DNA from 4 places in the Romboutsia sp. 1001713B170131_170501_G6 genome. Region 1 is predicted to be linked to each of the others. Evidence: riboswitches for the same ligand, from Rfam matches in the RefSeq annotation. Region 1 holds a riboswitch; each other region holds the start of a gene.
The links. Region 1 has a riboswitch for cyclic di-GMP ahead of I4U89_RS01395 (flagellar basal body protein). Riboswitches for the same ligand answer to the same signal wherever they lie in the genome.

Region 1 (3,220 bases):
AAATCTACATAAACGGCTGCTTTTCCAGGTATGCTCTCTTTAGCAAATACAGATTCTTCACCTTCTGTTATATGAACTCTTGCATCTTGTACTTGCGGAAAAGTTTTTATAGTTTTTTCTAGTTCACCTTGAATCATTCTTTGTTTTTTTACCTCAAATTCTTCATCTGTAAGACCTAACGATGATCCTTCATCCATAAGTTCAAAACCTTTAGAACCATTTGAAATTTTTCCAGATAGTTCAAGTCTTAACTTATCTACCTGATCTTTAGGCACATATATACTATCGCCTTCAATTTTTGTCTCAACTTTTTCTTTTTCTAGTTCTTTAGTTATAACAGATGCATCATTTGAATCTAAACCTGAGAAAAGAACATCATATTTATTATCATTTTTATATTTGATTCCAAATATTATAGCTAGTATAATTGCAATAATTCCAACTATAATGGCTATTTTCTTTTCTTTTCTCATTTCCTTAAAGTTTTCTTTTCTTGTTTTTATAAATTTTTTTATCTTTTCTATTAACTCTTTAAAATTCATCTATCTGCTCCTTATTAAGGAATTACAATTGTACTTTATTAATTTCTTGGTAAGCATCATATAACTTATTTCTAATCTCAATCATAAGTTGCACTGACATTTGAGATTCTTGTGCTGATAGCATAACATCATGCATAGAAACATCTTCACCTTTTATAAGAGCTTCTATCTTTTCATTTGAATTTATAATACTATCATTTACCTTACCTATAGCATTCTTTATAACATCTTCAAATTTCTTGTCTGGCTTTTCATTTCCTTTAACTTTATATGTAGTATTATTTTTAATAGCATTAGAGAATATATTAGAATTAACATTTATATTACTTATTCCTGTCATTTAACCACCCACTTTCTATCTGCCTATCTCTAAAGCTTTAGATATCATATTTTTTTGAGCATTTAAAGTATCTACATTAGATTCATAAGCTCTTGATGCACTTATAAGATCTGACATTTCTGCTAATAAATCTACATTAGGATATTCTACATATCCATCTTTGTCTGCATCAGGATGATTTGGTTCATATATTTTTCTGAGAGGAGATTTATCTTCTTCAATTTTTTTAGTTTTAACACCTAACATTCCTAATTTTTCATCATAATTTTCTTCAAATGTAGCTATCTTTCTTCTATATGCTCCTCCATTTTTAGTTCTTGTAGTCTGCATATTAGCAACATTAGAAGATATTACATCCATTTTCATACGTTCTGCTGCCAAACCACTTGCACTAATTCTCATACCACTAAAAACACTCATTTATTTACCTCCCAGATATTATACTTTTTGTCATAGCAATTTTTATATTTGTAAGACTTACTAACGCATTATATTCTAATGTCGTAGCTGCTTGATTAACCTTCTCATGTTCAATATCAACGTTGTTCCCATCTTCTCTGACCACAGATTTCTTATCAACCTTTAACTTTATACTAGGAACTTCTAATTTATTCTTTAAAGTATCTTCGAAACTAACATACTTTCTTTTATACCCTGGAGTATTTATGTTAGCAATATTTTCTGCAATGGCATTGCTCCTTAAATGTGTAGCATCTAGTCCCATTTTCATTAAATTATAGATTTCCATATTACTCTCCTTCATTAACTTTATAAATCAAAAAACTACTCTATAAAGAGTAATTTTGTATACTACATAACATAGTATCATTGTTAGGGTTTGATTATCTTAGATATAAAATTAAATCAATATACTTTTCGTTTGTTTTCTTACCTTTTTCGATTATAAACTTTTTTTCACTTTTTTTCCATATCATTTATATTATTACATATTTTTTCCTATTATGTTAAAAAAATATAATATACGTAATGAACTTTTGTAATATAATCAAGTTATTACACTTTTTATAATATTATTTTTTTAAAAAAAAATAACTCTAAAGAGAGTTATATAATATCAGCGCCGATAAATAGAGATACATAATTTTGGACACGAGTAATCAAAATAATTTATATATTATTCATAATTATCCAAAAATCATCAACTTTATATATCGAAAACAAAAACACATAGTTTTTGGCAACTGGCTAGCATAGTTCCCACTTTAGCTCCTATAGTTTTGCGTCACTAGATTTCTCTAGCTTTGCCTATTTTGTTTTTCGTCCTCTTTCTACACTTTTCGACATTTTCTTCTACACACTAAATATTATAGTATAATTTAGATTTAATCAAGTTTTTATTCACTTTTTCTTACTATTTTTTTTCAAACTAATTTTAGAAATATATTTAAATTTATTTTTTAATTACAAAGTATAATTTTATTTTATTTTATCTTATATTTTATATTATACGGCTATTAAAATTAAAACTTTACATTTTTTTGCTACAACAACATAATAATATAAATTATATATTAGATGACAACTTCTCTAATACTAAAAATTTTTAACTTAAGTATTCTTATTCAGATAAATTTATAAGTATTGAAAATTTAAATAATATTCCTATTTTTTTAAATTTTGATTGTGAATTTATTTTTAAATTCACAATAGTTAATTGATTTGAATAAAATAGTGAAATTATAAAATCAGATACACTTATACCTATATTAGTTCCTAAAGGTATTTTTGATATAAATATTGGTTAAATACTCAATTAAATTTATAAAATTACTTATAATACTTATCTACTTTATTAATCAATTAAAACTTATTATAGTAATAAGATATATGATAAATTTAATTTTCACTTTAATAAATTTTATAATATTTGCAATATCTAAATTTATTATTTCGTTAAATAATAATTAATATTGTATTTATATAATATTATTAAAACTTATCACTTAAAAAAATAGTTAAAGATTTTTGCGTTGATTTAACTGATCTTAATTTAGGTTTGTTTTATGAATTTATCATGATATGTAAAAAGTTATTAATTATTATAAATACTCTTATAGTTAGAATTATATATCTACATTAAACAAACTTGATATTTTTATAATAAAATACAAAAAGTCTTTTAAAACAATTACTTAATGTAATAAGTTGTTCATGACTTTTTGTATTTAATATTATTGTAAAATTTTAAAAATAGTTATTTTCAATATACTGCTTTATATGTTTGTGAACTTTTTCTCCACAACTACCATCAATATTAGAAAGAACAGTGTTTAATGCATTAATTCTAATATCTTTTTTGTAATCTTTTTCATTAACT
Region 2 (3,220 bases), on a different contig from region 1:
CGTTCTCTAAAGCAGTAAGTTTATCTAATGTACCGAAATCAGGATTTACTTTGTTCTTATTACTATCAGTGAATAATGTTTCCATCTTCTCTGCTATAGAATCTTGCTTATAGAATCTTGCTTCAGATATGAATGGTCTATTTTGATAGCACTCTTTAAATACGAACTTCAATCTCTTAAAGTTTGTAGGGTTAAATTTAAATTGCATAAAGTCTTTAGAAACTTCTGCAGTTCCCTTAGAAACTAATTTGAATGTATCACCTTGAGAAGTTTCTGAAGCATATATTTCATACTTAGTAGGGAATCCTTTTTGATTTTCACTTCTAGGTAATAATGCTATTCTATCAAGTTGCTCTATCTCGTCAAAAGTAAATATAACTTCATTAGTAAAATCATTACTATTAGCTCTGTTTGTTTCCCAATGAGTATTAGGGTTATCGTCGTACATGTACTCTATTTTAGTTCCAGAGTAATTACCACCATTCACTTGTGTATTAACAATGTGGTCTTTACCTAACATAAACTTATCATCATAAGCCTTTTGGTTTTCAGTTCCATATCCTAATAACTTAGATACTTTAGTTTCAGTAAAGTTAACCTCATTGTTCTCTAGAACACGTCTTGCATTATCTATATATTCTTTAAAGTTAGCATGGAATGGATGTCCTTCAGTTTCTTTCTCTAAAGTGTTTAATGCTTCAGGAGTTGCAAACTCTGTACTTACTTCATTCATGTTTGCATCAGTAAATAATCTTTCCATCTTATCTAGAGTTCTATCCTCTTTATAGAACCAAAACTCTGCGGCACTTGCCCACTCGTCATGTGCTTCTACGAATTTGAATTTAACTCTCTTTGCTCTTACAGTATCAAATTTAAATTCAACCATTCCACCTGTAACTTTACTTCCTTCTACTTTTCCTGCTAGTTTAAAATCTTCGCCTGTTTCACTCTCAGAAACATATATCTCTGCACTAGTAGGATATCCTTTACCTTTAGCACCGTCTTGTCTTGTAGCATAAGCTAATCTATTTATCTCGGCTATATCTTTAAACTCCACAGTTACTTCATTTTTAAATTCATTTGTATTTCTAGTGTTTGTCTCCCAATGTGTGTCAAGTTTACCATCTATAGCATTTTCTATCTTAGTTCCTGGATAACTTCTTCCATTGTTTGTTATAGACTGTATCCCGACTCTATAAAGTTCATTATACTTAGCGAAGTTAGGATTGTTCTTTATTTTAAAATCACTAACAGTCATAGTTTTAGTAACTTGTTCCTCTATTGCTAATGCTTTTTCCTTTATTACTTCATTAGCAAAAACGTTTAAAGCAGGTGTGCTGTTTGTTGCTATAACAGATATGGCCAATATTGATGCTATCTTTTTCTTCATAATATTCTCCCTCTTATATTATATGAATTTACAATAACTAAATATTTTACCCAAATTTTGAAATATAGTCTTGCCATAGAGCTATAGTTGTTTTTATGAAATAAAAAACTACCCTCTATATAAAGGGTAGTTGCCATCTAAAGTAAACATCATAAAACAATCTTACGATTGTATCATAAGATAACTCTATAAAAACAAAGAATATCAATTCTTTGGCAACTGGCTGGCATAGTATAATTTTACCTTAGCCCCTTTAGCTTTGCGTCTCTAGATTTCCCTAGATTTGCTAATATGTAATTTTTAGTCATCTATCTTAATTATACATAATTTTACATAATTTTAAATAGTTTTTTTTAATTTAAAATAATTTTAATATTTTTTAGTACATTCTATTTATCCAAATATTCATTATTGTTGAATTAAAATATTTATTCATTTTTTATTTGATGATTCCTTTTATATGTAATTAAACTTCAAATATGAAAATTTTACCATTTGCACTTTTTTACCCTATATTTATATATATGATATAATAAGTATAAAAATTTATACATTTTAATAAGGAGACATCTATGGATAAAATTGCACAAAACAGAGAATTTTTTAAAGCTGATTTTGAAATACTAAAACAGATAAAAACCGATAAACAAAAAGGAATACCCGCTCCTTCTTTCCAAAAAGAATATGATTCAAATTCTAATTTAATAGAATTACCTCCTGTAAGCAAAGACATTTTAGTTAAACCTAACGTACTAGATTGTATAAATGACAGAAGAAGTATAAGAAAGTATAGTAATGAAAAAATAAATTTAGCTGAACTTTCGTATTTACTTTGGGCTACTCAAGGAATCCAAACTGTAAAAGATAAATTTAGCGCCTTAAGAACTGTACCTTCTGCTGGTTGTACTCATCCCTTTGAAACATATTTAATAATAAATAATGTTGATAATTTAAAAAGTGGAGTTTATAGATATTTACCTTTAGAGCATAAACTTTTATTTATAAAAACTTTAAACAATATAGATGATGAAATAGATAAAGCAACTCCAAATCAACCTTTTGTTCAAGGTTTTGTATCTAAAAGTGCCGTTGTGTTTGCTTGGAGTTGTATTCCATATAGAAGTGAACACAAATTTAGTGTAACTGCTCATAAGAAAATACTTATAGATATTGGACATGTTTGCCAAAATCTTTACATAGCATCAGAATCTCTTAATTACGGGACTTGTGCTATTGGAATCTATGATCAGGATATAATTGATAATATGCTAGATTTAGATGGAGAAAATGAGTTTGTAATTTATATGGCTTGTTTAGGTAAAAAACTTTAATAAAATAGTTTAATTATAAATATAATAATATTACTTTAATAAATAAAAAAAAGTATTGATGTTTCCATCAATACTTTTTTAATCATACCCACTATAATATTTATAAAATTGGAGCTTGGTTATTCATTGAATATCCATCATTTCTAACATCACTCATGTCTAATGTATCATCTTTTATTTTAACCTTGCTAAGTTTTTTAACTGCTCCATAAGGCTCTCTTAATGAAAGTTTGTCTCCTCTGCCAGAAATAACCCATAAAATCTTATACCCTCTAGGTATTACTTGTAGCTTGTCTTCTCCTTTACCATCAGTAAAATATACCAATAAATTAATTTTTTTATTATTAGCATATTCAAAAACTGGGCTAAACTTAGTTGAGCCTCTCCTTTTAAGTCTTTCTTTTATATCTTTTACAGATTTGACTTTATACACACGTCTAATTTCATTGTCACATTCTATAATTGTAATTTCATGATTATAATTTTTTACTATATTAAG
Region 3 (3,220 bases), on a different contig from region 1:
AACTTATCGTATGGCTTTATTGCTTTATCTAATATATTTAAGTTTGTTTTATTAGTTTGTAATTTCTTTTCAGGACCAACTCTGTCACCTTTGTCATCTATCTTAAAGTATTTAACCTCATATGAAGTTACATTTGGTTGAGGATTCCAACTTATTGTTATTCTTTCATCATGTAAATTTGTAGATGTTTCTAATGTTTTTATAGTCGGTATACTTATTACTGGTTTTGGTATTTCTTTGTATACATTGTTTAAAAACTCTATTTGAGCTATTTCAGATATGTTTTTGTTACCTCTATTTCCAGTAACATTTATAGATATTTCTTTTACTGCTATCTGACTTCCTAAATCTATAACTAAGTCATCTGATCCACTTCTAGATTTTTTAACATTCCCTCCATTAAATGGTACTTTTTGTACCTCATCACTTCCATCTACTTTATACTCTATAAACCCAGTTTCTGGCATACCTGCGTCTTCACTAGTAGATGTTGGAGCCTTTATAACTACTTGTTCCATCTCTACAGCACCACTTGTTCTAAATGAGCTTATACTAGATAAATCCATTCCTATCTTTATCGGATTTTCTTCACTTGGTGCTACGTCCTTATTTCCTATTGCTACACTAGAGTCCCCTGACACTAGAAGTTTCTTTAACTCATTTTTAGCTTCTTCCCCAGTAAGACCATTTACTGTAGTTTCTTCATTAACTGTCATTCCTACATTATCTGGGTTTATTATTGCATCAGTATTTTCAATGTAGTTTCTATCTGTAGGTATGTTTTTTTCACTACCTATACTTTCCTTTACATAAGATAAATCAGCTATATCAGTTTTTCCATCTTTGTTTATATCGTAACTGTCATTATTTGTGTTTATATTTTCTAATAATATATTGTAATCTTCCATATTTATAACATTATCTTGTCTAACATCACCTGCTGAAAATAATGCTGGATATTCTTCATATTCATTTTGATCTTCAGTTTCTCCATAAGATTTTACAACTTGATTTTTTCTAGTTCCCACTTTTACCCTTTTTGAGTAATTAGTTATGTCTATATTATCTACAGTTGCAGTTTTATAGCCACTAGCACTTAAGTCAAAACTATAATTACCAAGTTCTAAGTTTTCAAATATAACACGTATAAAACTTACCATTTCACCTTCTTTAATTGGATTTTTAGATGAATTAAGTCTCTCAATAGTGTATATTTTTCCTGATTTTGTAGTTCCACTATTTGTAGCTAACGATACTTCTTCTTGAGTTTGTTCTCCCCTTAACACTAATTTCATATCATTTTGTGAATTATTTATAATTGGTGTAGCAAAGTTTATGTCTACTTCTAGTTTCCCTGTTATGGAAGTAGGTTGGCTAACTTCTGGTAAACTTGTGTTTTCATCTGTACTAACTTCAGTTGCAAACCCCTTAGCTGGAGATATAGCAAGTGTAGCCGCTAATGTACATGACATTGCCTTTTTCATCATATTTTTACTCCTTTTATTTTTTACTTAAATATTTTACTTGGTTTAGTCATCTCTTCTTTGTTAATTACTATCTTTACTCATTTAATCAATGAAGTAATTTAAAACATTTATACAAATAAAAGACTTAAAACTTAAAAAGCCACTTCATTAAGAAGTGGCTAAAAATCCCTATATTCCATTCAGTTCTACTAAATAAGCAACTTTTACTATAAAAAAATAAATAGTATACTGTACTAGCAACTGGCTGGCATGGTTTTTAACTTTAGCCCCTTTAGCTTTGCGTCATTAAGTTTCCTTAATTTTGCCTATGTTTTATTTTAAACTAAAAATATTTTATATTAAAATATTTCCAGCTTTCAATTATACAATATACCCTTAACTTTGACAATCTAAAACATTTTTTATTTTTAATTTCTTATATTTTTAATTAACTCTATATTGCCTTTATCCTCAGGTTTTCCATAAAAATATCCTTGTATAAATATATTGCCGTAGTCTATATTTTTTATAATATCTACTTGTTCTTTAAATTCAACACCTTCTAATACTATGCTTTTATTCGTTAGCTTGCATACCTTACTTAGAAATATTATAATTTCATGATTAAATTTATTATTTTTAATCTCATCTATAAAATATTTATCTATTTTTATCATATCAAAGTTAAGTTTGGATAATATATCTAGATTTGAGTATTTAACGCCGAAGTCATCTGAAGCTATTTTTATATTTTTACTTTGTAAAAACTCCATACCTTTTTTTATTTCTTTTAAATTCTCTGATTCTATATTTTCAACAATTTCAAATATAATATTTTTATTATCAAAATTTTTATCCTCTTCAATTGTAGAATCAATTGTTTTTAAGAATTTTTTGCTTTTTATCTCGTTGAAAGATATATTCATAGAAATGTAGAACGTTTCATCCTTTAGATTTGTGTTTAATTTAAACCATTCATAATCCCTTAATATATTTTTAAACACCCATATTGCTAACTCTTCAGTCATATTACTCTTTTCAATATCATTTATAAAAAAATACGGCGATACTATTTTACCTTCAGGATTTATATATCTAATTAAAGCTTCAAACCCTACAATTTTATCATTTTTAGGATTAATTATTGGTTGATAATAAATTGTATATCTATCTTTTATTAAGTTATCTTTTATTTTTTTTCTTAGCTTATTTATATTTATAGCTGGTACTATATACTTTATTGCTATAAATAATATAAGTATTGATGATATAGCATATAATAATATTTCTCTTTTTGTAACTTTATTTTTAAAGTATTTTAAACGTATCTTTTCTAATTCATTTTTCTGTTTTTCAGTGTAATTGTCTAAAATACTATCAATTTCATCTATAATCCATCTACTATTCTTCGATGCTGTTATATATACAGATCCTGGTGAAAATTTATAAATTTGATTGTACTTATTAAGTTTATTTGGATTTGATGGCGAAAGTGTTGCCACTACAGATTTGTCATCTAACATTTGTAATGCTTTTTTATAATCGTCTACCCATATAACTATAGGATTTATATCCTTTGATTGTAAATACCCTAATAACCATTCTGACCCATATTCGTTTTTTATAAAAGCGACCTTTTTTTTGTCTAGAGATTTTATATCTTTATGTCTAAAATTTTTATTAGTATAAACTGATAATAGCTCTACTCCAACATAATTTTTAGAATAAATAAACTTATCTTTTCTTTCCTGAGT
Region 4 (3,220 bases), on a different contig from region 1:
CATCTGGAACTTCAACTTTTACTATCTTTACATTTGGATCCAATTTATCTACTAAGTCTATATAACCTTTTTTAAATACACCAAAACTTTCAAAGTTTATTGAATATACAACGCTTTGGTCATCATTTTTGTCTAATATAGCTTTATCAACAGATTTATGAGCATTTATAGCTCCTGCATTGTATTCATATTTAATTGTATCATCAACGCTGTTTTTAGTCCCGTTGTATGATAACTTAGCGGTATTTGAGTAGGAATCTTCAACATTTGTAATTTTCATATCGTAACTAACAATATAATAATCATCTATATTTCCGAAATTTATAGTTAAATTTCCATTGTTAGTATTTATTTTTTCTCTTAATTGATCTGTTACCCACTCAAAGCTTTCATCTTTATTGTATTTTCCTATACTTATACTATCCTTTAAAAGTTTCATTCCTTTAGGTGTAAAGTCATTTAAAGTTACATTATTAAGATTTGATCTGTTTTTATTAATATCTATTCTGTATCTTACATTTTCATTTATAGATGCTACTTTTTTACCTTCTGAATTTTTATCAGAAGTATAACTATACTTGCTTATAACATCTTTTACTTCACTTTTTTGCTTTAATATAACAGTACTATTTAACTTACCATCACTTTTATTAAAGACTGCTGTATTCTTATAAGACTCCTTATCTTCAGTAATTTTTGTCTTATACGTTACAATATACTTATCTTTAATATTTCCAAAATTTATACTAAGCCTATTAGATGATTTACTTATATTAAGGCTATCTGTAGCATCTGTTTCTGCACTATCTATTTCTATTTTAGTTATATTTACAGAACTTGGTATAAGCTCCATTCCTTCAGGCATATTATCTGTTAATACTGCATTTGATATATTTGAAAATTTTTCATTGACATATACTCTATATTGTTGAGTTTTCCCTAGTACTGGAGAATATATATTTCCTACTATATTTCCATCCGAATCTACATGGTCATAATTATTTACAGTTTTAAGAAGCTGTCTATCTATTATAGGCTCTGTTTCATCAGATGGCTTTATAGCTATCTCTGTACTAGTAACTGGTTTTCCATCAACCCATACCTCTATTTTCTGATTGTCTAGTTCTTCGGTTTTATCTGCATATGCTGATACATTAACATAGCCTGCTATTGCATCATAGACATCATCCCCAAATGTTGCTACTACTTTATTCCCTTCCATTTGCACACTTTTAAAATGTTCTGGGGGAAATTTAAAGCTAAATCTTTCAAGCCAACTAGGCATTTCAAATTCTATAGTATCACCTGGTTTTATACTCCCTGGTCCATATTTAGCCTTATACTCTAGTTTAAAATCCAACTTTTCTCCAGGCTTAACCTCTTTTTTATCACAGGTTATAGATACTTCTATGGTATCCTTTTGATTATTTGTCTTAACTTCTTCAGCATACGCAAAATGCGTATTAATTAACACATTTATAACCATTAGTAATGATGTAAGTATCGATATTATTTTTTTTTCTAACTTGTATTTATTTTTCAATAAATTTCACCACCCTTTTTTGATTTTTTTATTTTAAAATAAAAAAGACTATTCAAGATAATAATGATTTATTATCTGAATAGTCGGTTGCACTATTAACTCCATATACCTCAAGTGCCCATATACAAGGTATACTTCTTCATTCCTATTTTTAGCTTATATGTATTTATGTCATTTTAATAATTCTGCTTTTTACGCACTTATGCTATAAGAGATTGTTAGTATTCACGTTATTTGCATTAATCTCTTATCAATAAACTTTTATTTTAAAATAAAAAAGACTATTCAAGATAATAATGATTTATTATCTGAATAGTCGGTTGCACTATTAACTCCATATACCTCAAGTGCCCATATACAAGGTATACTTCTTCATTCCTATTTTTAGCTTATATGTATTTATGCCATTTTAATAATTTTACTTTTTACGCACTTATGCTATACGAGATTGTTAGTATTCAATTTATCTATATTAATCTCTTATCAATAAGCTTGTATTTTAAAATAAAAAAGACTATTCGAATAATATTTAAATATTATCTGAATAGTCGGTTGCACTATTAACTCCATATACCTCAAGTGCCCATATACAAGGTATACTTCTTCGTTCCTAATTTTAACTTCTATCTTTACTTATATAATCTCAGTGGTTTATTATACTCTTTAATTTAATAAAAGTCAATTTTAGATTTTCTTATGGAAAATTTTTATTTATATTTTTTATCTATACTTATCAAGTTCTCTTAAACATGCCACTGTAATTTCATCTTGTGGGTCTAGTTCATAAGCTCTTTCTATATAATATATAGCATCATCTATATCACCTTTATTTAGATATGCCATACCTAAATTGCATAATATTTCTGGGTCCTCTTTTATTTTGGCTGCTTGTTCAAAGTGTTCTATAGCTTTATCTATATTGAACATACTAGCCTCGCAAAGACCTAACTCAACCATTGTGTCTACTTGATGTGGTTTAGTTATAAGTATTTTTTCAAAGTATTTCTTAGCTTCTTCAAATTCACCCATATTTTTATAAGCTAGACCTATCATAAATAATAAGTTCCACCAATCAGGATGGTCTTGTTCAAGAGGTAATAACTTTTCTAGCCCCTCTTCACATCTTCCTTGGAATACTAAGTTATATCCTTCCTCATATTGAACTTTAAAGTCCATCTTTCCTATATTTTCTTGAACCTCTGCCATTAAGTCTGCATCTAATCCTAGTTTTTGTGCTTCTTCCCATATAACTCTAGCTTTTAAATATTGCCCTTGATTGTAGTAATGATATCCTAAATGATAGTAAGCTAAAGCAAAGTTTTCATCTAATTGTATAACCATTTCTAACTTTTCTAAAGCTTCTAATAAAAACTTATTCATAGCTTCTTTGTCCATATCTTTTTGATACTGTTTTGCTAGTTCCTGGCAAACTATTGAATAATGATATAATCCATCTATGTCATTTGGATACATACTTATCATAGCTTTTAGGTATATTAATGAATCAGTTATCTCACCAATATCAAAGTATTTTTTAGACATATAGCCCATATATTCTTTTATATTTATATTTACCTTTTTGCTAAAAGCATCTAAAAATTTTCTGTATTCTTCATTATACTTGAACTGGCTATCAATACCCATTATATATATCATAGCATCTGCTATAGACATTGT

Region 2: linked by a shared signal. The riboswitch ahead of I4U89_RS09180 (NPCBM/NEW2 domain-containing protein) and the one ahead of I4U89_RS01395 (flagellar basal body protein) in region 1 are both predicted to bind cyclic di-GMP.
Region 3: linked by a shared signal. The riboswitch ahead of I4U89_RS08530 (M60 family metallopeptidase) and the one ahead of I4U89_RS01395 (flagellar basal body protein) in region 1 are both predicted to bind cyclic di-GMP.
Region 4: linked by a shared signal. The riboswitch ahead of I4U89_RS11780 (SpaA isopeptide-forming pilin-related protein) and the one ahead of I4U89_RS01395 (flagellar basal body protein) in region 1 are both predicted to bind cyclic di-GMP.

The regions. Positions count from the first base shown of each region.
Region 1 covers NZ_JADPFC010000001.1:278,236-281,455, reverse strand. Annotated here, with positions in the region: gene fliF (flagellar basal-body MS-ring/collar protein FliF) at 1-542, opposite strand, end outside; gene fliE (flagellar hook-basal body complex protein FliE) at 565-882, opposite strand; gene flgC (flagellar basal body rod protein FlgC) at 898-1,302, opposite strand; gene I4U89_RS01395 (flagellar basal body protein) at 1,307-1,630, opposite strand; cyclic di-GMP riboswitch class I at 2,077-2,159, opposite strand; gene I4U89_RS01390 (CDP-glycerol glycerophosphotransferase family protein) at 3,088-3,220, opposite strand, start outside.
Region 2 covers NZ_JADPFC010000003.1:104,778-107,997, forward strand. Annotated here, with positions in the region: gene I4U89_RS09180 (NPCBM/NEW2 domain-containing protein) at 1-1,390, opposite strand, end outside; cyclic di-GMP riboswitch class I at 1,602-1,688, opposite strand; gene I4U89_RS09185 (SagB/ThcOx family dehydrogenase) at 1,963-2,721, shown strand; gene I4U89_RS09190 (vWA domain-containing protein) at 2,822-3,220, opposite strand, start outside.
Region 3 covers NZ_JADPFC010000002.1:591,255-594,474, forward strand. Annotated here, with positions in the region: gene I4U89_RS08530 (M60 family metallopeptidase) at 1-1,487, opposite strand, end outside; cyclic di-GMP riboswitch class I at 1,720-1,803, opposite strand; gene I4U89_RS08535 (EAL domain-containing protein) at 1,895-3,220, opposite strand, start outside.
Region 4 covers NZ_JADPFC010000005.1:97,367-100,586, reverse strand. Annotated here, with positions in the region: gene I4U89_RS11780 (SpaA isopeptide-forming pilin-related protein) at 1-1,543, opposite strand, end outside; cyclic di-GMP riboswitch class II at 1,616-1,699, opposite strand; cyclic di-GMP riboswitch class II at 1,849-1,932, opposite strand; cyclic di-GMP riboswitch class II at 2,082-2,164, opposite strand; gene I4U89_RS11775 (tetratricopeptide repeat protein) at 2,264-3,220, opposite strand, start outside.